2 linked regions of the Prochlorococcus marinus XMU1404 genome follow. The protein of the gene in region 1 binds, or shares a complex with, the protein of each later gene. Links are inferred from orthologs where the notes say so. Each region holds a gene or a part of one and is shown on either strand. Other genes may lie near its edges.

What was found.
Region 2: the proteins of hisF (region 1) and hisH are in contact, whole or in part, in a crystal structure (PDB 6RU0), measured with the Thermotoga maritima proteins. The link is inferred for Prochlorococcus marinus XMU1404 from one-to-one orthologs. Residues at the interface, in WP_004080486.1 of Thermotoga maritima: Met1, Leu2, Ala3, Arg5, Ser40, Glu41, Asp45, Glu46, Ala70, Glu71, Ile73, Asp74, Ile75, Pro76, Phe77, Asp98, Lys99, Ser122, Gln123, Glu161, Thr195, Leu196, Asn247, Arg249, Glu251; in WP_004080484.1 of Thermotoga maritima: Asn15, Arg18, Arg22, Arg117, Leu118, Pro119, His120, Met121, Gly122, Trp123, Asn124, Asn134, Gly135, Tyr136, Tyr138, Val140, Tyr158, Glu180, Lys181, Ser182, Ser183, Lys184, Ile185.

Annotation. Positions count from the first base shown.
Region 1 is NZ_JAAORE010000001.1:415,519-425,410, forward strand. What follows is about bases 5,584-8,443. They hold hisF (imidazole glycerol phosphate synthase subunit HisF), read left to right. Parts: upstream 5,584-6,558; coding sequence 6,559-7,329; downstream 7,330-8,443. Other genes in these bases: chlG (chlorophyll synthase ChlG), read right to left, coding at 5,584-6,266; petP (cytochrome b6f subunit PetP), read right to left, coding at 6,275-6,499; ubiE (bifunctional demethylmenaquinone methyltransferase/2-methoxy-6-polyprenyl-1,4-benzoquinol methylase UbiE), read left to right, coding at 7,366-8,067; HA144_RS02430 (DUF721 domain-containing protein), read right to left, coding at 8,073-8,443. In the rest of the region: HA144_RS02380 (TIGR03643 family protein), read left to right, coding at 1-102; HA144_RS02385 (DUF2256 domain-containing protein), read left to right, coding at 106-237; HA144_RS02390 (cryptochrome/photolyase family protein), read left to right, coding at 234-1,724; HA144_RS02395 (hypothetical protein), read left to right, coding at 1,829-2,008; HA144_RS02400 (16S rRNA (cytosine(967)-C(5))-methyltransferase), read left to right, coding at 2,222-3,538; HA144_RS02405 (transglycosylase domain-containing protein), read right to left, coding at 3,548-5,317; more of chlG, read right to left, coding at 5,319-5,583; more of HA144_RS02430, read right to left, coding at 8,444-8,558; HA144_RS02435 (biotin--[acetyl-CoA-carboxylase] ligase), read left to right, coding at 8,634-9,383; HA144_RS02440 (ABC transporter ATP-binding protein), read right to left, coding at 9,386-9,892.
Region 2 is NZ_JAAORE010000002.1:368,357-378,174, forward strand. What follows is about bases 4,290-7,075. They hold hisH (imidazole glycerol phosphate synthase subunit HisH), read right to left. Parts: upstream 6,099-7,075; coding sequence 5,481-6,098; downstream 4,290-5,480. Other genes in these bases: HA144_RS05820 (RNA methyltransferase), read right to left, coding at 4,290-4,333; HA144_RS05825 (c-type cytochrome), read right to left, coding at 4,330-4,716; petG (cytochrome b6-f complex subunit V), read left to right, coding at 4,772-4,891; rsmD (16S rRNA (guanine(966)-N(2))-methyltransferase RsmD), read right to left, coding at 4,877-5,467; trxA (thioredoxin), read right to left, coding at 6,110-6,433. Also shown: HA144_RS05795 (homoserine dehydrogenase), read right to left, coding at 1-825; HA144_RS05800 (SufE family protein), read right to left, coding at 870-1,289; HA144_RS05805 (5-formyltetrahydrofolate cyclo-ligase), read right to left, coding at 1,328-1,885; crossover junction endodeoxyribonuclease RuvC, read right to left, coding at 1,895-2,368; bchI (magnesium chelatase ATPase subunit I), read right to left, coding at 2,374-3,462; more of HA144_RS05820, read right to left, coding at 3,584-4,289; more of HA144_RS05850, read right to left, coding at 7,076-7,827; gyrA (DNA gyrase subunit A), read left to right, coding at 8,007-9,818. UniProt on the Escherichia coli protein: IGPS catalyzes the conversion of PRFAR and glutamine to IGP, AICAR and glutamate. The HisH subunit catalyzes the hydrolysis of glutamine to glutamate and ammonia as part of the synthesis of IGP and AICAR.

The sequences.
Region 1 (9,892 bases):
TCATTCAAAGTCTGGAGAAAGAGAGTTTCGGGAAGAAATACAAAACATATGGCGCTTAAAGATTCAACTAGATTTAAATCTAATCACAAAAGAAAATTATAAATTTTGAAAAATCTTTCTACTAAAATTTGTCCTGTTTGCAATAGGCCTTTTGAGTGGCGTAAAAAATGGAAAAAATGTTGGAATGATGTTATCTACTGTTCAAAAAGATGTAGTAATAGGAAGTCGCAAAGATGAAACAAGTATCAATTATTTTCCCGAATCAACTTTTTAGAGAAAGCCCAATCTTAAAAATAAATTGCGAGATTTTGATTTTGGAAGACTCATTATTTTTTGGAAATGATAAATTTCATAAATTAATTAACCATAAAAACAAGTTAGTTTTTCATAGAGCATCTATGCTCGCTTATAAAAAATATTTAGAAATATCTGGCTTTAAAGTTTTATACATCGAAAACAAGAATAATATTTCTACAGTTGACTATTTATCGGAATTTATTAAAGATAAATATCAGCAAATAAATCTAATTGAACCTCATGATTTTTTAATAACGAAGAGGATTAATAATTTTGTTGAAAGTAATAATTTAGCTTTAAATATTTTGCCTTCTCCTATGTTTATTAGCAGTGAAGATTTAAAAGAGTTATTTGCATCAAATTCAAAAAAACCGCTTATGGGGAGATTTTATGAGAATCAAAGAAAAAGCCAAAAGATATTAGTTAATCCTGATCATACTCCTGAAGGTGGTAAATGGAGTTTCGATGAAATGAACAGAAAAAAATTACCAAAAAAAATAAACATACCTGATATACCTAAATTACAAAAAAATAAATTTGTAGTTAATGCAGAAAGTTCATTAGCCAATTTTGATATTGATTTTATTGGAGAAAGTAATAACTTTTTATATCCAACTAATTTTGATGAGGCAGATGAATGGTTAAATGATTTTTTTAAACATAGATTTTTCTTATTTGGAGATTATGAGGATGCTATTTCTAGAGAAAATTCTTTTTTATGGCATAGTTTACTTTCTCCTCTTTTAAATAGCGGCTTATTAACCCCAGATGTAGTAGTAAATAAAGCATTACTTTTTGCAAAAAATAATAATGTTCCTATTAACTCTTTAGAGGGTTTTATTCGTCAAATTATTGGATGGAGAGAATTTATTTGTCTCGTCTATAAAAAGTATGGAACAAAGATGAGAAACAGTAATTTTTGGAATTTTGAAGATAAGCCAATTCCAGAATCTTTTTATCAAGGAAATACAGGAATTGAACCTGTAGATGTTGTTATAAAAAATATTATTAAATATGGTTATTGTCACCATATTGAGAGGTTAATGATTATTGGTAACTTTATGCTTCTATGTAGAATTCACCCCAATCAAGTTTATAAATGGTTTATGGAAATGTTTATTGATTCCTATGATTGGGTTATGGTCCCGAATGTGTACGGAATGAGTCAGTTTAGTGATGGAGGTATTTTTTCAACAAAACCGTATATATCAAGCTCTAATTATGTAAAAAAAATGTCTAATTTTAAAAGTGGTCCATGGTGTGAAATATGGGATGGTTTATTTTGGAAATTTATTAAAGATAATGAAAGCTTTTTTAGGAAGCAATATCGTCTGGCAATGTTAACGAGAAATCTCGATAAAATGTCAGAGGAAAAATTAAATAATCACTTCAAAACGGCCGATAAATTTTTAAGCGATATTCAATAAATTAAGAGTTTTAACCTATATTTGGTTTTGAAAAATTAAAAGAATATAATATTATTACGAAATATTACAAGCCGATGTTAAATTAAAAAATAATTAATCATTAAATGGAACTGGGAATACTTTTTTTGAAAATTAATATTACCGGTATTATCACTCTTTCTGAATTAGATTGGATAACTACCCATCAATCTAATTTTACAAGGCTGGAGGAATCTATAGCCATAAAGTTAGGAAGATTACTTGATGCAGGATCCATAAACATAGGTTGTCGTTTAAATTCCTAATTAAGTTTTTATTTTATTAATGAAGTATCAAAAAGAGAAAAAATTATTTTTTCGAGAAAGAATTCATTCTTTAAATATTTTTCTATTTTTAGGATTTAATCTGACACTAATCTCTATCTTAGGTTTTATTTGGTTCAGTTCTTCAATTGATAAAGTAGTTTAAATTTATAAAATTTTTGTATATTAAAGTTATCTCTAAAAATAAATTATATTTTGAGCATAGGATATTTACAAAGAAAAGCAGCTTGGGAAATTTTATTAAAAGTTAGTTATGGTGATTTTTCTGAACATGCCCTTGAAAAGGTTTTGAGAAATTATCGATTTAATCCTCTTGATATAGCTTTTATTACTGAATTATCTTTTGGATGTATAAGGTATAGAAAATTTCTTGATCTTTGGACGGATCATACTTCAAAAATTACTCATAAAAAACAGCCTCCAAAATTAAGATGGCTTTTACATATAGGTTTATATCAACTTTTGAAAATGGATAAAGTTCCATTTCCTGCCGCTATCTCTACCACTGTAGAAGTAGCTAAAAAAACAGATTTAAATGGTTTATCAGGAACTGTAAATGCGATATTGAGAAATGCGTCAAGAAAATTAGAACAAGAAACTTTTCCGGAAATACCCTCTGATAGAAAAGAAAGAATTTCATACCTTGAATCATTACCATTATGGCTTGTGAATGATCTTTATAAATGGGTAGGTAATAGCGTGGGAGAAAATATCGTTAAGGCATTTAATAAAAAACCTTCAATTGATTTGAGAATTAACCAACTGAAAACTAATTCAGAAGAATTTTTGGAAATACTGCATGAAAATAAATTTGATGCCGAAATTATAGAAAATTTAAATAACGCTATTACTTTAAAATCTAATCCGAGATCTATTCAAAACTTACCAGGCTATATTGATGGACTTTGGACAATTCAAGATAGATCTTCTCAGTGGGTAGCACCTCTTTTAAATCCAAAAGAAGGTGAAAAGATTTTAGATGCATGTGCAGCGCCAGGTAGTAAGTCTACCCACCTAGCAGAATTATCAAATGATAGTGCTGAGATATTGGCTGTAGATAGATCAGAAAAAAGATTGAAAATACTTCAATCAAATTTAAAGAGGTTAAATCTTAAATCTGTAAAAACCCTAAAGGCTGATGCATCGAGTTTGATTGAATTGAATCCTAATTTTGTGTCTTATTTTGATAAGATCCTTTTAGATGCTCCTTGTTCTGGTATTGGAACTCTGTCAAGAAATCCAGATTCTAGATGGTCTTTAAGTAAAGAAAAAATAAAATCATTAACTTTATTGCAGGAAAAACTTTTAGAGAGTATTTTTCCTCTTTTGAAAAAAGATGGAACTTTAGTTTATTCAACTTGTACTATCTGTCCTGATGAAAATAATTTATTAATTGAACGATTTATTGAAAAAAATAAAGCTTTAGAATTGGTTAGCCAAAAGCAAATTTTACCTAGTTTAGACTATTCTGGTGATGGATTTTATTCTGCAATCATTTCTTACAAATCTTAAAAATAAAATTTATTTTTTAATTGGGATTTTATAAATTTCAGCTATAAATATCTTCCATAAATAAGCCGCATTTCCACTAGATAATTCTGATTCTTTGTTATCGTCGTAACCTATCCAGATACCTGTTGTAAGGTTATCAAGTGAACCAATAAACCAAAGATCTTTATTCCCATCGGATGTTCCTGTTTTTCCATAAATTTTCTTCCCTTTTATAGAGGCTGCTTTTGAAGTTCCTTCTTTTACAGATTTTTCAAGAAGTTTATTTATTTTTTTGTTTACTTTTAAATCTAATATTTTCTTGGAAATAAATTTGTTTTTCCAAATAGATTTATTATTAAGTGATTCTATATTTTCTATTATGCTAGGGCTTTGAATCTTCCCACCATTATTTATTGCAGAATATGCATTTGTAATATTTAAAAGATTATCTCCGTAGGAACCAATAGCTAATGATGGGAATTGCTTTAACTCTTGTTTATAACCCAGACCAAATGAATTCGCTAAATTAATAATATTTTTAGAGCCGATTTTTTTTGTTATTGATATTGGTACTATATTGGATGAACTTTTAAATGATTCAATCAAAGATACTGAACCTTTATATTTTTCTGAAAAATTTTTTGGGCAATAATCATCCCAGCATCTTGGTAAGTCTTCAAATTTATCAGTTAATTTTATCCCTTCTATTAATGCTGCAGCATAAGGAATAATTTTAAAAGTAGAACCTAAAGGTCTCACAGATGAAATCACTCTGTTATATTCATTAATTAATGGATCTCTGCTCGTTACCATTGTCCTGATTAGTCCTGTGTTTGATTCGATTGATAACAGAGCAAACTCAAGTTCTTTAGGTCCAACATATCTTGAAATTTTTTGGCCTTTTTCTTGCCAATCCTTATTGATAGAAGATTTAATCCTTAAAAACTTATAATCATTTTTATTTTCAATTCTTTTATCGGTTTCTTCAAGAATAAAATTTATTAGTAATTTATCATCTAAAAATTTATTAGCTGTTTGATGATTTAAGTTTATTTTCTCTTTAATAGCTTTATTTTTATTCGCAAGAGAAATATATCCATCAATATACATTGATTCAAGAACTTTATTTCTATTTTTGATAGCTATTTCTATATTTTGATAAGGTGAATAAATTGATGGAGCTGGAGCTAATCCTGCAATTAATGCGGACTCTGATAATGTCAATTCTTCTAAAAGTTTTCCAAAATAAACTTGAGAAGCCTCGTTAACCCCGTATGCTCCTGATCCCAAATAAATATTATTTAAATATAATTTTAAAATTTGATTTTTGTCATATCTGAATTCAAGTATTAGTGATATGAATATTTCTTTGATTTTTCTTTGAAAACTTAAATCATTATTTAGAAAAATTAATCTGGCAACTTGTTGAGTAATCGTACTTCCTCCCTCTTTAACATAACCACTTCTAATATTTTGAAAAAGGGCACGTGAAATACTTTTTAAATCTATTCCATTATGTTGATAAAATCTTTTATCCTCTGAAGATATAAAAGAATGTTTAAGAAAAGATGGAATTTTATGATTACTGTTATCTATTTCAAATTTACGGCTTAATTTGCTTAATACCTTATTGTCAGCGGATGATATTACGTAAGAATATTTGGTTGTGCGAGATCTTTTATTTTTTGATATGTCAAATTTTAATGTAGTAAATATTAGACTATAAATATAAAAAGATATTCCAGAAAAAATCAATATTGGAATTATTAAAACAAAAGATTTGGATTTAATCTTTTGCACCTTAAGCAACTAAAAAACTATGTCCTATAGCTAAAGCTGTAACTAACATTCCAGTTATCAGAAACGGTTGGGCACTTGCTTGATATTTAACATCAAACTTTAGAGGATCTCTTAGCAACCACATATCTTGAAATGTGATTTGTGGAATTACCAATAAAACCAAAATTACAGAGGCTAAATGTTGACCAATAATGACTAATACTACAACCATTGCTAATTGAAAAATGTCAATCAGTCCAGCACTTATTCTACTTGCATTTTTAATTCCAAATACTACCGGTAAAGAGTTCAAGCCAAGCTTTGAGTCTCCTTCAACGCTTTTGAAATCATTAATAACAGCAATACCAAGTCCAGATAGGCTATAGGCTAGTGTTAGTAATGCCGTCACAATAGTTAATTTCCCAAACAAGGCTTGTCCTGCCCACCAAGGTAAAGCTATATATGATGCGCCTAATGCATAATTTCCAAGCCAACCATTTTGCTTTAATTTAAGAGGTGGAGCGGAATATATATAACTAACAAAAGAACCTCCTAATGCTAAAAGTAAGACGGAGGGAAAGTTATGTTTAGCATATAAATCTAAAAGAAAAGCAACTATTAGGCCTGCAATAAGTAATACCCAGATTTGAATTTTTACATCTTTAATTGAAATTTTTCCAGAAGGAATTGGTCTGTTTGGTTCGTTAATTGCGTCAATTTCTTTATCAAAAAAATCATTTATGGTTTGTGTATAACCTGCCAGAAGTGGACCACTCATTAACATGCATGCTAATGAAGCTAAAACATTACTAAATGTCCATTCAAAATTTCCACTTGCGGCCGCTCCACAAATAACACCCCATATCAAAGGGATCCACGTAATTGGCTTCATTAACTGTATACGAAGTTTCCATATACTTGATGTTTCAGAAGCACCCTTAATTCCTAATAGTTGTTTTGGATCATTCACTGTACTCTTTAACCTTTCTCAATTTCTTCTGGGAAAAACCAGTTTTGCTCACCATTCTGAAATTTTGCCGTGATTCCAATACTCCTGCCGTCTGTCATTTTATAGCCTGTTATTACGGCTTTAGGATTAGATGATATTTGATCAATTAATTTACCTGGTAGTCTATCTTTTACTTTGTTAATGTTAATTTTAATTTTACTACCGATTTTGGGTAATAATTTTGTTTCAGCCATAAGAGGTAAAATAGAAGCTATTATGCAAGATTAACAGCATTTGGACAATTTTTACTAAAATGGTAGCTCTTCGTTTAATTCCTTGTTTAGATGTAGCCAATGGAAGAGTGGTTAAAGGTGTAAATTTTGTTAACTTGAGAGACTCTGGTGATCCTGTTGAATTGGCTTGTAGGTATTCTGATGAAGGTGCAGATGAATTAGTATTTTTAGATATTAGAGCTAGTGTGGAAAATAGGAATACATTAATTGACCTTGTTTCTAGGACAGCAGAATCAGTAAAAATCCCTTTTACGGTGGGTGGAGGTATAGATTCTGTTTCTTCTATTAATGATCTTTTAAGAGCAGGGGCGGACAAAGTTAGTTTGAATTCCTCAGCCGTTAAAAATCCTGATTTAATTTCTAAAAGTTCTAGAGAATTTGGTACACAATGCATCGTGATTGCAATTGATGCAAGAAGGAAAGTTAATAAGGTTGACGAATGGGAGGTATATGTAAAAGGAGGGCGAGAAAATACTGGTATAGATGTATTAAGTTGGGCAAAGAAAGTTGAGGAATTAGGTGCGGGGGAAATATTGCTAACTTCAATGGATGGCGATGGAACGCAGAATGGTTATGATTTAGATCTGACTGAATCTGTCACCAAAATTGTTAACATCCCAGTAATCGCTTCTGGAGGAGCAGGCTCTTTAGAAGATATATATGATGTTTTCAAAGAAGGCAGGGCATCAGCAGCACTTTTAGCATCATTACTTCATGATAGGAAACTTACTTTACAAGAAATAAAAACTTTCCTCCTTGAAAAAAAACTTCCAATTAGACCATATGAATAAAGTTTAAATTTATCCCAGAAAGAAAGTACTTTAAAAATGAAATTCACAAAAACTATCGAAGTCAAAAATATATTTAATAGAATTTCTTATAAATATGACTTTTTAAATAATCTACTAAGTTTTGGACTCCACAAATTATGGAAAAGGAAATTAGTTGATTTATTAGAACCCTTAAATGGTGAAGATTGGGCTGATTTATGCTGTGGAACTGGAGATTTGGCATTCTTAATTTCTGAGAGAGTAAGTCCAAGGGGCTCAATTACTGGGATTGACAGTGCCAAGCAAATTTTAAATATTGCAAAGAAAAAATCAAAGATTAAAAAAAATAAATTCATTAAATGGGTAATTAAAGATGTTTTAGAAATTAATGATTATTCGAAAAATTTTGATGGGATTTGTATGTCATATGGATTAAGAAACTTGAATAATGTTGAAGAAGGAATGAAAAAAGTTTTTTATCTTTTGAAGGATAAAGGAAGGGCAGGATTCTTGGATTTTAATCATTCAACAAAAAATTCTATATCTAATATTTTTCAGACAATATATTTGAGGCTTGTAGTTGTGACCATTTCGCGTCTTTTTAGTTTAAGTCCAGAGTACGCATATATTGAAAAAAGCATTAGTAATTTTCCAAAGAAAAATGAGCTCATAAAAATTGCTAAGGATATTGGATTTAAAAAAGCTGAATATAGAACTGTTTTTTTTGGTCAGATGGGAATATTAATTTTAGCTAAATAAAGAATTTAGTTGTTAACTTTTCTCCAACAAAAAGAACACTTTCCCCAACGTTTGATTTCACCCTGGGGAGTTGGGGAATTACAGACAGTACAAATGCACATATTATTTTGATAGATTCTGCTTGGATGCTTAGCCCAAACTGTCTTTGCATTAGTTGCTTGAAAATTTTTATTTTTAAGTTCATAATTTTGTATTATTTTTATTTCATTTAAAGTTATTCCAATGTTCTCGATTCTTTCTATTAATTTATGCTTGTTGTAGATTAGAGCTTGACGCCACTGAGGATGATTTACTGCAATAGTAAGTATTTTTTTTTCAATATTTAATGGTTTGCATTCTTGAAATAGTCCTATACCGATTAAGTCCTTCCAGTTTTCGTTGATTTTAGAAAGTTTATTTAAGTCCCCCCATGATTTTTTGAAATTTTCAAGACAATTTTTTAATGGGTGTGGATTCCTTCTATTCAATATTGGCAAATACTTTTTGTCCAATTTGTAAAATTTACTTATTAAGACTAAAGTTAATCTAATCTTTTAAAAGATGCTCGTTGTTTTAATAAAGAATTTGTGAAAGTTATTGGATCTGCAGCTAAGACAGTTTTTTATTTAAAAAAAATTCAGGGTCAACATCCAAATTGGAGTCTTCATTACAAAATAAAATGCAAAAGTACAGAAAATGAGCTAACCAACTTGCTTAGATATGCTGAAATAAAGAGAAACCAGCCAGTAGCGATAATTGCAAGAGAACAGTTCTCAGGTTTTGGCCAAAATTCAAAAACTTGGGTTTCTCCAAAAGGAGGGATTTGGTTAAGTGCAGCTTACCCAATATTTTCAAAAGAATTTAAAAGCCAAATTTTTAATTTGTCTTTAGGAATTAAGATATGTGAAATGCTTAAACAAGAAAATATAAATGTTTGTTTGAAATGGCCAAATGATATTTTTATTGGATCAAAAAAGTTGATTGGATTTTTACCGAAGGTGATAACAAGAGGTAATGAAATTACCTACGTAAGAGTAGGACTTGGCATGAATGTTTTAAATTACACTCCATCAGAAGGAACTTCATTATCAAAAGTACTACAAACTAAGAATATAAATCAATATTATTGGACAGCAAAAGTTCTTAAAGCTTTTCATGATTCAGTTGAATGTAATAGTAATAAAGATTATGTGATCAATTCGGCAAATAAGTTCCTCACTAAAAGATTTTTACCTAGTGGTTTTTGTTCTAATACATGGAAAATTAGAGATATTGACTCTAATGGTAATTTAAGGATTGAAAATCAAACTCAACTGAAGGTAATTACAAGATTCTGAATTTAATTAACTTTTAATTCAACTATTCTTCCATCCTTGAATTTGGCAACTTTTTTTGCGCGATTTGCAACTTCATTTTCATGCGTAACTAAAACAATAGTTATTCCGGATTCATGCAGTTTGTCAAAAAGATCTAGTACATCTTCAGTTGTTTTTGAATCTAGTGCGCCAGTAGGTTCGTCTGCCAATAATATTGCAGGGTTATTGATAATAGCCCTAGCAATAGCTACTCGTTGTTGTTGACCTCCTGATAATTGGTTAGGGCGATTATTCATTCTTTCAGAAAGGCCAACTTTCTCTAAAGCACTTTTACCTTGCTCTAATCTTTGCTCAGGCTCAATACCAGCATAAATCATCGGTAAAATTACGTTTTCAAGTGCTGTTGCATCTGAAAGAAGATGAAATTGTTGAAAAACAAAGCCTAATTTTTGGTTTCTTACCTCCGCTAGCTCATCATCAGATAATTTCTCAACAGGGATACCATTTAATTTATAAACACCTTCAGATGG
Region 2 (9,818 bases), on another replicon or contig:
AGATTTTGGAATCAAAGAAGGTCCTACCCAAATATTTAAAGCAAGTGAATCATTACTATTAATTTGTCCCCTTTCGGAGAGCGCTAAAAGTTTTATTTCAAATCCTAATTTATTGGCATACTCGATATCCTTTAGATTAATTTTACTAATGCCCTCAGAATTTATCTCCTCTCTTCTGATTTTCCCTCCAAATGCAAGTTCACTAAGAATTGAAATCTTATCAGCAGCATCATGGCCTTCAACATCTGCAGTTGGATCAAATTCTGCATAACCGAGGCTTTGTGCCAATTTTAAGGTCTCCTTATAATCAGCTTTTTCATTTGTCATCTTTGAAAGAATAAAATTTGTTGTGCCATTTATTATCCCAACCATTTTTTTTATGCTGTTACTTTTTAATGATCTTTTTAATGGTTCAATTATAGGAATCCCCCCGCAAACTGCCGCCTCTGACAGTACATAAACTCCTTCTTTAGATGCAGTTTTATATATTTCTTCTCCATATCTTGCAATGACTGCTTTATTTGCAGTAACCACAGATTTACCTGATTTTAATGATTGCAGAATAATATCTTTCGCCAAATCAACCCCTCCCATTACTTCAACAATTACATCTATGGAGGGGTCATTAATTAATTTAAATGGATCATCAGTTAATAAATTATTATCTAGCTCAATATCCCTTTTTTTATTAAGATCTTTAACTGCTATTTTTGCAATTTCTATTTCTTTTAGAATTGGATGTGAATCAATTTCAGAACTTAATATTTTATAAATCCCTGAACCTACAGTTCCAAAACCTACAATTCCAATTTTGCATTTTCTCATTTTTTATTTCTTTTAACTTTGAGTTTAATTTTATATTATTAGACCTACAAAAATTCATTTGCTTGAGACTGCATTTTCAATAATATATTTAAAAAACCATTTGATCGTGAAGGAGTTAAGCTTGCTTTTAAACCAGTATCTTCAATAAATTTCTTATTTATTTTAACAACCTCATTTGGTGTTAATTCATTTAGGCCAGTAATTAAAAATGCTAATAAACCCTTGGTTATTAGGGCATCAGAATATCCTTCCCAAAATAATTTACCACCTTTAATATTTGCCTTAACAAAAACTTCTGAAACGCATCCCCTAACTTTATTTTCCTCAACAAGGATTTCACTATTTGGTTCTTTCAATTTTTTGCCTAACCACAAAATGTACTCATATTTTCTTTTCGGATCTTCTGATTTCTTCAACTTTTCTACTAATTTTGATAAATTATTGTATTTTTCCTGAATTTCCATTTTTAAAACTATAAATTTGTCACTTTATTAATGTTCTATTATACAAATATTTCTTTTTCTGTGATGTAGCCTGATAAAGGAATATCCCACTCAGCTCTGGTTAATGGGATCTTACTTACACAATTAGAAGTTAATACTCCAATGCATGGAACATTCCTCCAATTTTTATCTCTTCTTAATTTATCAAAATAACCTCCTCCATAACCTAATCTTGTTAAATTTTTATCAACAGAAAGACATGGAACAAGTATCATGCTTATCTGAAAATGACTTAAAGGGAAAGAGTTATTTGGACTTAGTATCCCCTCAGAATCTTTGGTAAGGGGTCTTTCATCCCATCGATAAAATAACAACTCTTTTTTATCTTCACATCTAGGCAAAGCTAATGAAATTTTTTCCTTAAGACTCCTTATATCTACTTCATTTTTCAGAGGCCAATATATTGCTATATAACCAATATTTTTATATCCCTTAACAAATGAATCCACATACAACCTTACATTCTTTTCTACATTTTCTCTTTGATTAAGAGAAATCTCATCTCTTAGTTTTCTAAACTTGTCCCTCTCCAATTTCTTTTTTACAAAGATAGTCATATTAAATTTTCAGTTAAAGCCATCTTCGTTTAGTTTTGTTAGTGCTATGGCCAATGCATCTGCGGAATCATCAGGTTTTGGAGGTTTTTTAAGTTCTAAGTTATACATAACAGCCTCAAGAATATCTTTTTTAGATGCCTTTCCAGAACCAGCAATGGTTAATTTAATCTGAGCGGGTGAATATTCACTAACATGAATTTTTTTAGAGGCCAATACCATCATAATCACGCCTCTAGCCTGCACCACACTAATGGTAGTGCTTGATCTATAAAAGAAAAATTTTTCTACCGCCGCTGCAGTTGGGTTCCAATGATTTATTAATTCATTAATATCTTGGAATATCTCATAAAGTCTATCTTCTTCTTTTTTATTTTTACATGTCTCAATAACACCGCAATCTAACAATATCTTTTTTTCATTTTCTATTTCAATAATTCCATAACCAACTCTTGCTAATCCGGGGTCAATCCCAATTATTCTCACTGTTATTAAGCTTCAGCTGACAATTGAAATTTTGAAATATTTTCTTTTTCATCTAAATCGAATACTTTACAAAAAGCTTGAATGACTCTTTCACCTGAATCAACTTGTTCTAAAGGATCTTTTCTTAGTCTATGTCTTAAAGAACAAGAAATGACCCTCGCTATATCATCTTCTTGCACTTCAGTTCTGCCCTCAAAGGCTGCAATTGCCCTTGCCGATCTATTTGTGACAATATCTCCACGTAAACCATCAACATCTAGTTCTCCGCAGATTGCAGAAATATTCAATCTTAGATCATCGTCCATTTGAACAGAATTTAATATTTCTTGTGCCTTAATAACCTTTTGTTGAAGTTCATCCTGCTGTTTCTCAACACTCAATGAAAACTCATCTGGATTATCATCAAAAGAAGTTCTTTGATCTACTACTTGAACTCTTAATTCAGCATCTCTTACTGTTTTGACTTCTACACTCATTCCGAACCTATCCAGTAGCTGTGGTCTTAACTCACCTTCTTCTGGGTTACCTGATCCAATGAGGACAAACCTAGCAGGGTGTCGAACTGAGACTCCCTCCCTCTCAACTGTATTCCATCCTGAAGCAGCCGAATCCAAAAGTACATCAACCAAATGATCATCAAGCAAATTGACTTCATCAACATAGAGTAGACCCCTATTCGCTTTTGCTAATAACCCTGGTTCAAATGCCTTAACACCTTCACTCAAGGCCTTCTCAATATCGATAGTTCCACAAAGCCTATCTTCAGTAGCTCCCAAAGGTAAGTCAACCATAGGGACTTGTTTTTGAATAATCTCTAGATTTTCTCCTTGGACAATTTTTTCCAAAACTTCTTTACTCTGCAAATCAGGATCAATTAGAGAACTATTATATGGATCATCTTTAACAACATCAATTGCTGGCAACAAATCAGCTAAGGCTCTGATTGTAGTAGACTTTCCCGTCCCTCTATCACCCATTATCATCACTCCTCCAATTCTTGGATCAATAACATTTAACAATAGTGCTAATTTCATTTCTTCCTGACCAATTACAGCTGTAAAAGGAAAAACTCTTCTTTTCTTTGTTGCAGTCACAGTTTTTGTTTTCTTTAATATTCAAATAATCAATAGATGTTACTTCAGAAAATGTTTTTAGTAAATATCCTTATCAAATTAAAACTACAAAAAACAAAATCTAATTAAATTAATTACGTAGCTAATTTATTTTTGAATTGTTCAAAAACCACTTTATTTGATGAACAATTCCCCTTAATAAATTTATTTCGTGGGTTGATGTATTTGTCCTTAAAATATAATTTTTGAATTTATCAATTTTTGCTCTAGAGGTATGTTTTAAAAGATATCCAACTTCCAGAAGCAATTCCTCTATCTCCACAAACGAATCATGAATTTGTTTTGATGATGCAAGATTAAAAACTTCTAATTCTTGATTAAAATTTCTTTTTGGAGATTTATACAACTCATACAAAGCTATTGAAACTGCATGAGAAAGATTTAAAGAGGGATTATTCTTAGATGTAGGAATATTAAAAGTCTTATTTGCCAGAAGTAATTCATAATTAGTCAAGCCTCTATCTTCTCTTCCAAAAACAATTGCTAAATTATTTATCTTTTCAAAAGATGAAACCCAGTTAAATATTTCTTCAGAAGATTCAAAAAATGAATCTTTACCTACATCAATCCTTCCACAAGATGCGAGAACTAAATCACAATCAGATATTGCTTTTTCAAGATTTTCAAAAATCTTACAATGATCAAGATATTTTTTACCTCTAAGAGCCATTTTTTTTGCTTCTAAAGAAAATATTTCGCATTTTGGAGAAACAATTCTTAATTCTTCAACTTCAAAGTTTGAACATAATCTTGCAACACTCCCAACATTTAAAGGACCATGAGGTTCAACTAATATGACTTTTAAATTAGAAAAATTCTTCACCAAAATTATTCAAGACTATGTAGATATTTTAATAAATTAGACATATTTAAAGGATCAATTTCAAAACTTGGCATGGGAGGTGTAAGCCCGCCAGTAACTTGTTTTATTATCTCTTTGTCATTTAAACGTTGAGTTATTGAGTGTAAATCTGGGCCCACCAATCCTCTTGCTGTAATTCCATGACAACCAACACAATTCATCTTAAAAAGAGCATCTCCTTCCTCAGTAGATCCACTAAGCTCGAGAGTTTCAAGAATATATTTATTATCTTCAGGCTGATTAATGAAAAATATTGAAAAACATACTAAGAAAACAGCTAAAACAATAAGAAACTTTTTCAAGAATTCTTTTTTAAGATCTTTTTCTGCTGCAGATGATGAAGATGTTGACACAAAAAATAATCTCTATGTAACAATTGTGAATAAGAAATTCAAAAAAGGCAAAAAAATGATCGAGCCTCTTCTATGTGGAATTGTTTTAGGGTTAGTTCCCATAACTCTTCTAGGATTATTCGTTAGTGCATGGAATCAATATAGAAGAGGTTCAGGAATGTTAGACATTGATTAAGAATGTTAATCTAGACTGACCATAGTCCCTAACATCTATAATCTCCCATAAAGCACTTTTTTCAATATTTAGGTTTGGAGAATGTTCACAAATAACTAATGAATCCTTTTTCAAAAAATTACAGTTAAATATTTGATTTAAAACTAATTCATAGAAATCAACGTCATATGGTGGATCTAAATAAATAAAATCAAATTTTAATTTGTTCAAATCCATAATTCGAGAAGACAAGTTCCTATCGTAATTTGGTTTTGTCCAATTCAAAACGTCTTTACAAATAACATCAATATCATTTTTTCTATTATCTGCATCTTGCAAAGAAAGTAGATTTTTTAAACAAATTTTTGAGTTATTTTTGTTTTTTTCTATTGCAATAATTTTTCTTGCTCCATGGTTATATGCTTCACAAGAAATAGCTCCTGTTCCACTAAATAAATCTAACCAATTACTATTCTCAACTCTATCATTCAAAATATTAAATATTGCCTCTCGAACCCTCAAAGTTGTTGGTCTTGTATAAATATTCTTTGGACTTTGTAGTTTTTTACCACCTATTAATCTTAAGTTTGTCTTCATCAGTAATTATCAGTTATTGAATATTGCTAAGCCATCTTCTCAAAAGTTTTTCTCCTGTTTTACCAGATTTTTCTGGATGAAATTGACATGCCAATAAATTTTCATACTCAATTATCGCTGTTAATTTTTCAGGACCATAATTGACCTGTGCTGCAATAATATTGTAGTCATCTGGGATTGCATGATAAGAATGTACAAAATACACCCAATTATTTAATTCTTCTAAACCTAATAGAGTATTTGTCTTTGTAGGTAAAAGTTGGCACCAACCCATATGGGGAATTCTTTGGTTAACTAAAGTTGGTATTTTATGTATTTTCCCATTTAAAACGCCTAATCCTTGAACTTTTCCCTCATCACTAGATTCAAAAAGGAGTTGAAGGCCTAGACAAATACCTAAAAAAGACTTCCCACTTTTAATCCAATTTTTCAAATCAGTTATCAAGTCCGTATTTATAAGATTTATCATCGCAGGATCAAATGATCCAACTCCAGGGAGTATTATGGCCTTACAAACATTTGCTTCAGTAAAGTTTTTAATTAAAAGTATTTCTTCTCCAAGACTTTCAAGAGATTTGGTGACGGAATGAATGTTTCCCATCCCATAGTCTATAAGTCCAATTTTATGCAAAGCTCTTTATTTTATAAATGCTTAGTTAAGGTGCTCGAAAGCGTTGCTTTTGGTACAGCCCCAACTACAGTATCAACCTTTTGACCTCCTTTAAAGATCATTAATGTTGGAATACTCCTAATTCCATATTGACTAGCAACATTCGGGTTCTCATCTGTATTTAATTTGAAAACTTTAATTTTCCCTTCAAAGTCTTTTGAGATTTCTTCTACAACAGGTGCAACCATCCTACATGGACCGCACCATGGTGCCCAAAAATCGACTAATACTGGTAGATCACTTTGTAGTACTTCCTTGTCAAATGAAGAATCAGTTACGGCTGGAGCTGATGACATAATTTAAATATTCCTTTAGAGAATTTAGCAGGCAATTCTTTTAAGTGATGATTTCATTACAGATAAAATAATATAAGTAACAAAATATCAAAAAAAAGCCCGATTAATCGGGCGATTAAGTGTGTGAGGAGTATGGGGTTTCCCCCATTTTTTAATGATAACTCCTAATGTGAAATTTGTTCAATTTAAATAATTAAATCACTAAGGTTTTATAATTTTACCTAAATAAACTACTTACCCATTCCTAACTGTTGAGCTTTTTGATAAACCTTACCCTCAGTAAGAAGAGATGGTGCAATAACTATTTCAACCTTTTGCATTTCTTTGATATTTTTAGCCCCAAGAGTGCTCATTGATGTTCTAATAGCCCCTAATAAATTATGAGTCCCATCATCAAGCAAGGCAGGTCCTTTAATTATCCTTTCTAATGATCCTGTAGACCCAACTTCAATTCTTGTACCCCTTGGCAATATAGGACTTGGAGTGGCCATGCCCCAGTGAAATCCTTTACCAGGAGCATTTGAGGATTTAGCTATTGGTGAGCCAATCATTACAGCATCTGCGCCACATGCTAAACATTTACAAATATCTCCTCCAGTCACAATTCCTCCATCTCCAACAATAGGAATATAACGACCACTTTCCTTAAAATAATCATCTCTTGCAGAACTACAATCAGCAATTGCAGTTGCTTGAGGAATCCCAATTCCTAAAACACCTCTTGAAGTACATGCCGCTCCAGGGCCTATTCCAACCATTAATCCTGAAACACCAGATTTCATAAGAAGTTTGGCAACCTCATAAGTAACACAATTACCAGCTACAACTGGGACTTTCAAAGATTGACAAAGTTCTTGAATATTGAGGGTCTCTTTACCTTCTTTACCATGATGCTCAGTTGAAACGACTGTCCCTTGAAGGAAAAATAAATCTATTTTCGAATTGTTTAGTGTTTCTTTAAATTTAATTGCTGCTTGAGGAGTACCACTAAAGGCAGCAATACCTCCTCTTTCTTTAACTTCGTTTATTCTCTTAATAATTAATTCTTTCTTAACGGGTTCACTATATAGCTTTTGCATTAAAGGGACAAAATCATTTTTCCCTACTGATGCTATTTGATTTAGTATTTCATCTGAATTTTCATATCTAGTTTGTATACCCTCCATATTAATAACACCTAGGGCACCTAATTTAGTGAGTTCTACGGCCGTATTAACATCTACTACGCTATCCATAGCACTTGCCACAATTGGGATTTCTCTCTTTATCTCACCTATTTCCCAGGAAGGGTCAGTCAAATCATAATCAAGTGTTTTTCTACCAGGGACTAAAGCTATTTCGTCAATGCCATAAGCCCTTCTGACTTTTTTGTTTAAACCAAGTTCAATATTCACGGAATTTTGCCTTTATTTTGATTAAATTAACAACTAAAGGGGTAATAAGCCAAGGTTTATTCAAAAACAACAGGTTTTTTTTTAATTTGTGTGTAAATGTGAGTATTTGGGAATTAAATATATATTTTTTTTTATTCATTATGACAATCAGGGATTATTATTAAAGAAAGGTTTTTTGTATGTCTGATATTATAGATTCCGGCAAATCTGGATATAGCGAAGATAACGATCGAATTATTCAGACCGACCTAAGGAATGAGATGTCTCGCTCTTATCTTGAGTATGCAATGAGCGTGATAGTTGGTCGTGCGCTTCCAGATGCAAGGGATGGATTAAAGCCTGTGCATAGAAGAATTCTTTATGCAATGTATGAACTTGGATTAACTAGCGGAAGACCTTACAGGAAATGTGCAAGAGTTGTTGGAGAAGTTCTTGGTAAATACCACCCTCATGGAGACACTGCTGTCTATGATGCTTTGGTTAGAATGGCACAGGATTTTTCCATGAGGATGCCACTTATAGATGGTCATGGAAACTTTGGTTCTGTAGATAACGATCCTCCTGCAGCTATGAGATATACAGAATCGCGCCTACAGTCCCTTACAGATGAAAGCTTATTAGAGGATATTGAATCTGAAACTGTAGATTTTGCCGATAACTTTGACGGTTCTCAACAAGAGCCAACAGTTTTACCCGCTAGGATTCCTCAACTACTCTTAAATGGATCATCTGGAATAGCCGTAGGAATGGCGACTAACATTCCACCCCATAACCTAGGAGAATTAATTAATGGTCTCAAATCAATAATTAAAAACCCTGCTATTGAAGATAGAGAACTTTTTGAATTAATTAAGGGTCCTGACTTCCCTACTGGAGGTCAAATTTTAGGAAGAGAGGGTATCAGAGAAACCTTCAAAACAGGAAGAGGTTCAATAACCATGAGAGGTGTAGCCAATATTGAGCAAGTTAAATCTGCTGGAAGGGTAGAAAAAGATGCAGTAATAATTACAGAACTTCCTTTTCAAACTAATAAAGCAGCATTGATAGAGAGAATTGCTGACTTGGTTAATGAGAAAAAATTAGAAGGTATTTCTGATATCAGAGATGAAAGTGATCGAGATGGTATGAGAATTGTTATCGAGCTAAAAAGAGATGCATACCCCCAAGTAGTTTTAAATAACTTATTTAAGTTAACTCCTCTACAAAATAACTTTAGTGCAAACATTTTAGCTTTAGTTAAAGGAGAGCCAACGACTCTTTCACTAAGGAAAATGTTAGATGTATTTCTAGATTTTAGGGTAGAGACAATAAAGCGTAGAACTCGATTTTTATTAAAAAAGGCAGAAGAAAGAGATCATATTGTAAAAGGCCTTTTAGTAGCACTGGAAGCTATGGACGCAATTATCAATCTTATAAGATCCGCAAAAGATACAGCTTCAGCTCGAGAAAAATTGCAATCTGATCATGAGCTATCTTCTACCCAGGCAGAAGCAATTTTACAAATGCAGTTAAGAAGATTAACAGCTTTAGAATCAGATAAAATCAAAAGCGAACATGATGAATTAACTCAAAAGATAATCCAATATCAGCAAATATTGAATAGTAAAGAACAAATTTTCGAAATCATTCATGAAGAACTTAATAAAATCAATGAAAGATTTTCTTCTCCAAGAAAAACAGAAATACTTGATTTAGGTGGTGGTTTAGATGATATAGATCTTATAGCTAATGACAGATCTGTTGTTTTATTAACTGAAGCAGGTTATTTAAAAAGAATGCCTGTTAATGAGTTTGAATCTACCAGTCGTGGGTCAAGGGGTAAAGCGGGCACAAAGACCCATGAAGATGATGACGTAAAACTTTTTATAAGCTGTAACGATCATGATACTCTCTTACTTTTCAGCGATAGAGGGGTTGCTTATGCCCTCCCGGCATATAGAGTTCCCATGAGCAGCAGAACTGCAAAAGGTACGCCATCAGTTCAACTTCTC